DNA from 2 places in the Peribacillus sp. ACCC06369 genome. Region 2 is predicted to be linked to the other one. Evidence: riboswitches for the same ligand, from Rfam matches in the RefSeq annotation. Region 2 holds a riboswitch; the other holds the start of a gene.
What was found. A riboswitch is a leader RNA that binds a small molecule or an ion and turns the genes downstream of it on or off. The one in region 2 is predicted to bind cobalamin.
Positions count from the first base shown of each region.

Region 1: linked by a shared signal. The riboswitch ahead of metE (5-methyltetrahydropteroyltriglutamate--homocysteine S-methyltransferase) and the one ahead of QUF78_RS06095 (ribonucleoside-diphosphate reductase subunit alpha) in region 2 are both predicted to bind cobalamin.

Region 1 covers NZ_JAUCEN010000002.1:796,736-799,949, reverse strand. The annotation lists gene bcp (thioredoxin-dependent thiol peroxidase) at 1-378, opposite strand, end outside; gene QUF78_RS04645 (potassium channel family protein) at 441-860, opposite strand; cobalamin riboswitch at 1,118-1,309, shown strand; gene metE (5-methyltetrahydropteroyltriglutamate--homocysteine S-methyltransferase) at 1,464-3,214, shown strand, end outside.
Region 2 covers NZ_JAUCEN010000002.1:1,079,626-1,082,839, forward strand. The annotation lists gene QUF78_RS06095 (ribonucleoside-diphosphate reductase subunit alpha) at 1-1,678, opposite strand, end outside; cobalamin riboswitch at 1,819-1,998, opposite strand; gene QUF78_RS06100 (manganese-dependent inorganic pyrophosphatase) at 2,292-3,214, shown strand, end outside.

The DNA of each region.
Region 1 (3,214 bases), 280 kb from region 2:
ATCAATCAGGAAAGTTGAACGTTCAATGCCCATATATTCCTTGCCGAAATTCTTTTTCAATTGCCACACATCAAATGATTCAGCCGCTTCATGGTTTTCGTCAGCTAGCAGCAGAAAAGGCAATCCATGTTTTTCGATGAATTTTTCATGACGTGCCGCCGGATCTGGGCTTATACCAATAATGACAGCGTTCAATTCCTCGAATTGTTCATTGTGGTCCCGGAAATCACAGGCCTCCGTCGTGCATCCTGGCGTCATGTCTTTTGGATAAAAATATAAAACGATGTATTTCCCTTTAAAATCCGATAGGGAAACCATTTCACCATTGTTTGCAGGGAGTTGAAAATCAGGTGCTTTTTCTCCAATTTTAACAGTCATATTGAATCCTCCATTTCCTTCATTATGGTAAGAGTACCCAATAATCGAAAGAAACACAACTTTCATTTATCCTTCCTATCTTTATGCTCCAGATCGATCACCGTCCGAATCACGAACGCTGCCGGGAGTGTGTACCCGATGAAAGCCTGAATGGTAGCTATCATCCTGCCCATTCCAATTGGGGCTATATCTCCATACCCTACAGAAAACATGGTCATCGCGCTAAAATAAAAAGAAGTCTTCAACTGTTCATAGAATGTGCCATCCAATCGATTGCCCATATCAAGAATCACCGAATGATTCTGAAGCTCGTATAATAAATAAATCAGTGCAAATCCAACTAATATCGTCGCATATAAATTGCCAAGCCACAGCATATCCTCCAGAGAAAACTTCTTTCCTCCCGACTCAACAAGAAATAACGTCCGAATGCTCATCACCATGCAAAAAATGATTCCTGCAATCAAGATGTAGAAAGTCATCCCCTACGCCCCATTTCAAAACGCCACTTCCTTTATACATACTCCCTGTCCTAACAATATATTCTTTTTTAGGAACAGACTTCAGCCTTATCACTCACACACCCTAAAGGCATTTGTCAAAATGTCGGGAACGTTTCCCGATTTTTTTCATGTTGACCCTTTTGGTCGGATATGTTAAGATTATCTAAATTTTTATAATAGTTTTTATTTTATAAATATTTGGTACCTGCAATCAGTTTATCAGCAGGTTTAGTGAAATTTCATATGTGGAAATAGGTTCCTAATTTTCATTAGGATTAAAAGGGAAGCCCGGTTTGATTCCGGCACGGTCCCGCCACTGTAATGGGAATGTTAGCGCCATCCAATATGCCACTGATCTACGGATCGGGAAGGCTCGCTGCTAATGATATTCCCTAAGTCAGGAGACCTGCCTATTTCGACAACACTGTTTTAACCTACGGGAGATAGGGAGGTGTTAGGGACCTTATAATTATAAGGGGCATTCTGCATGTCTCTTTATTTTAAGCATTTCTAACTTTCTCTTATTGACAGTTAGGGGTGCTTTTTTTATTGTTTTTAAACAAATCAAAGGAAAGTAGGAGGATGAGAATTTTGAAAAGCAGTAATTTGGGGTACCCGCGAATCGGGGAAGATCGTGAATGGAAACGTACATTGGAAGCATATTGGTCTGGGAAAATCGATGAACCAAAATTTACGGCACAACTAAAAGCCATCCGTTTAGGCAACTTACAAAAACAAAAAGATCAAGGCATTGATATCATTCCTGTCAACGACTTCACTTTCTATGATCAAATGCTCGATATGTCCGTCATGTTCGGTCTTGTTCCTGAACGTTACTCTGCCTATGAAGGCGGAAGCGTTCCCCTTTCCGTTTATTATTCAATGGCTCGCGGGAACAATGATGAGGTCGCTTCCGAAATGACGAAATGGTTCAATACGAACTATCACTATATCGTCCCTGAATTAAAACTGCCACAGCTGACTTTAACAGAAAATAAACCACTTGTAGCATATCGGGAAGCCAAGGAAAAGCTAGGGATTGAAACGAAGCCCGTGTTAATCGGACCTTATACTTTCATCTCCCTTTCCAAAGGCTTCAAAAAACAAGATATCCCTGGCATAATCCTGCGCCTGCTTCCTCTATATACGCAAATCCTGCAGGAGTTGGAGCAAGAAGGCGTGAAGTGGATTCAAATGGACGAGCCTTCTCTTGTTTCATCCATTTCCAAAGATGATATGCAAACTGTTACTTACCTTTATGAAAAACTGAATGAAGCAGCACCAAACCTAAACATCATGCTGCAAACATACTTTGATGCCGTGGAACACTACCAAGAAGTCATCGAATTACCAGTTCAGGGAATCAGTCTTGATTTTGTACATGATAAAGGAAGGAATCTAAGTAATCTTGAAGCATCCGGCTTCCCGAAGGACAAAGTGCTTGGTGCAGGTGTGATTGATGGAAAAAACATTTGGCTTTCTGATTTATCGAAAAAGATTCAATTGATCGACACTCTAAAGAAAAAAGTAGCCGAAGACCGAATCTGGCTTCAACCCTCTTGTTCCCTGCTTCATGTTCCAGTGACCGTTCGTAATGAAACCGCCGTTTCAAAAGAAGTGAAAGAAACCCTTGCTTTCGCCGATGAGAAACTTGAAGAAATAACACTCTTGGTCAAAGGGAATAATCAGGGCTTTGAAGCAATCGCCGATAAGGTCGATGCTAATAAATTAACGGTTCAGACGTTAGCTAGTTCAAATGCACGGAATCATAAGAGTGTACAATCCAGTGTCGAAAAGGCTAAATCAGAGCATGTTGGACGTCAGCTGCCATTTAAAGAACGTTACCAAAAACAACAGGAATTTTTCAAATTGCCTTTTCTACCTTCAACAACGATCGGTAGTTTTCCCCAGACATTTGAAGTTAAGCAAGCACGCGGGAAATTCAAAAAAGGAGAATGGAGCGCTGCGCAATATGAAACATTCATTAACGAAGAAATCGGCAGGTGGATCGACATTCAAGAAGAAATCGGCTTGGACGTTCTCGTACACGGGGAATTCGAACGGACGGATATGGTTGAATACTTCGGTCATAAGTTAGGCGGATTTGTCTTTCTAGAAAAGGGCTGGGTACAATCCTATGGGTCTCGCTGCGTAAAACCACCAGTCATTTATGGCGACATCCATTTCATCGAACCGATGACAGTCAGGGAAAGTGTATACGCACAATCACTTACGAAGAAGACCGTAAAGGGAATGCTTACAGGTCCTGTCACGATTTTGAACTGGTCATTTGTCCGTGATGATATTTCCAGGGAGAATGTATGCTACCAGCT
Region 2 (3,214 bases):
TCTGTGTGGCAAGTAAATGATGCCATCCAAACGTTCCTAAACCAATTGCCCGGTAACGTTTGTTCGAGATGGATGCTTGCTTGACCGGAAGATTATTCACATCGATTACGTTATCCAGCATCCGGATCTGAATGGGAATCAACCTTTCCAAAACATCGCTGCTCACCGCACGGGGCAAGTTAATGGATGAAAGGTTGCAGACAACGAAATCGCCGCTTTTACGAACAACAACGACATCTCCATCTTCTGTTTCGTATTCATCGGTGATCGTCGAAGGGCTTAAGTTTTGAGCAATCTCGGTGCAAAGGTTAGAACAATAAATCATACCTTTATGTTTATTTGGATTCTTCCGGTTCACTTCATCGCGGTAGAACATATATGGTACGCCTTCTTCTAATTGAGAAATCATGATGCTTTTCATGATGTCCATCGCATTGATCTTTTCAAAGCTATAGTTTGGAAGCGAACCATTTTCTGCGGCCTCGACAGCAAGTGCATAATGATTCCTGAAGCTTCCTTCGCCTTTCTTCTCGTCGTAGAGGTCTTCAAGTGAGAATCCAAGGGTTTGCTTGACGGTATGCGGATCGAAAAGATACCATTCTTTTCTGTCACGTACAGCCTCCATGAATAAATCAGGAATGCATACACCCGTAAAAATATCATGGGCTTTTAATCTGTCATCCCCGTTTTGCGTCTTCAAATCAAGAAAGCTCATGATATCTTTATGCCAGGCATCCAAGTAAATCGCGATGGCACCTTTACGTTGCCCCAGTTGATCGACACTGACAGCTGTCTGGTTGAACAGTCGAATCCAAGGAGTCGTGCCGGAACTATTTCCAGAGAAACCACGGATATCGGAACCAAGCGAGCGGATCTTACCAACGTAAAGACCGACACCGCCGCCGAATTTTGATACTTTTGCGGCATCGTAGTTAGATAGGTAGATACCATCAATGGAATCTTCAATTGCGTCGATAAAGCAAGAGCTTAACTGTCCATGCGTTTTTCCTGCATTGGAGAGTGTAGGTGTCGCAACAGTCATATAAAGGTTGGACATTGCCCAGTAAGCTTCTTTGATAAGTTGCAGGCGGTGCTCCGTTTTTTCCAATCGCATGATTTCCATCGCGATGATCATGAAGCGCTCTTGGGGCAGTTCGTAGACCTTGTCCTTTTTTGGGCGGGCTAGGTAGCGATCGTTTAATAAGTAGATGCCTATGTAAGAAAATAATTTATCCTTTTCCGGGTCGATCACCGAACCCAATTCCTCAATTTCCGCTTTCGTATAAGAAGAGAGCAGTTCTGATTTATAGATGGGGTAACGCTGGCCTTCTGAAAGTTGGGAGAGTTCCGTGATCAGTTCATAGAATGGGCCATAACTCATGCCTTCATAACCTCGATTGGCTTGTGCATCCCTATACATCGCATTCAACAGTTCTGCTGCAGCAACGAACGTCCAATCGGGAGCATCGATATCGACACTTTCCAGAGCGAGCTGAATCAGTTTCTTTGATGCCTGTTCTTCGGTTGAGTCACTTTTGCGATCAAGCCATTTTGTAAAACGCTTCTTGAACTTTTCCATATCGAGACGGCCTTCAAATTCCTTCGATAACATCTCAAGCTGGATGGAATTCGTGTCGGTGTCATTTTCACTTATGGTAGAGTTATATGTTTGAGTCATTAATAATCCTCCTTGTAAACTTCCGCTAAAATAAAAAAAAACCGCCCAATGAATTGAGCGGATCAAACGATAGAATAAAAGAGCCATGAAAAAATAGCCATTATGCTATCGTTTCATCATCTCAATCCCCGAAGAATAAGAAACGTGAAAAATTCAAGGCAGGTCTCCTGACTCATGATCATCCTACTTTGAGTCCTTCCCGTATAGAGAGCTATACAGTGGTTTCTCATTTCGTCACATTTACAGTTGCGGGGACAGTTCCGGGTTCGCACCGGATTCCCTTTTCAGCCATCGCTGGCACCTTGGATTACAAAAAAATCTATATATAGTTATTGGTGTTGTTTATGTAATCAATATCTAGTATTTCTGCTTATATTATCGTAAGCCATATACGATGATAATTCAACTAATATATTTGAGAAAAACCAACCCTTATCTATTGACAAAGAGAAGGTAGAGGGTGAAAGAATGAAAGATTTTATTGGGGAATGGGTAATTCAAGCGCTGAATTTAGGGGATTTTGTGTTAAAATAAAGTGTATAGTAAAGGTGGCTCTCCTTTATTGCGATAAGGGGATTCGCGGAAAAATATTTATGAAAAAGGAGATAAAATCTTGGAAAAAGTATTAGTTTTTGGACATAAAAACCCGGATACAGACACAATCTGTTCAGCAATCGCTTATGCAGATCTGAAAAAGCAGTTAGGTATCAACGCTGAACCAGTTCGTCTGGGTGAAGTGAATGGTGAAACTCAATATGCGTTGGACCACTTCAAATTCGAAGCTCCTCGTCTTGTGGAAAAAGTGGCAGGGGAAGCTGATGGCGTGATCCTGGTCGATCACAATGAACGCCAGCAAAGTGCTGAAGATATTGACCAAGTACGTGTGTTGGAAGTTATCGACCATCACCGCATCGCTAACTTTGAAACAAGCGATCCTTTATATTACCGTGCGGAACCAGTTGGCTGTACGGCAACCATTTTAAATAAAATCTATAAAGAAAACGGCGTTGAAATCCCAAAAGCGATTGCAGGTCTTATGCTGTCTGCCATCATTTCGGATTCTTTATTGTTCAAATCGCCGACCTGCACGGAGCAAGACGTTGCAGCAGCTATGGAACTGGCTGATATTGCGGGAGTCAACGCTGAAACATATGGTTTGGAAATGTTGAAGGCGGGAGCTGACTTGAGCGACAAAACGATTGCCCAGCTTATCACTCTTGATGCAAAAGAATTCTCCATGGGCATGGCTAAAGTGGAGATAGCTCAGGTCAATGCTGTTGATCCGAACGAAGTCCTTGCTAAGCAAGCCGAACTAGAAGCAGCCATTGAATCGGTCATCGCTGTGAAGGAATTGGATTTATTCCTATTCGTAGTAACGGATATCCTGACCAATGATTCTGTTGCCTTGGCTCTTGGTAAAGCAGCCAACGCAGTGGAAAAAGCATATGACGTTTCATTAAACAATAACATCGCCGTCTTAGAGGGCGTTGTATCGCGTAAAAAACAAATCGTGCCGGTCTTAACGGGCGTATTCAG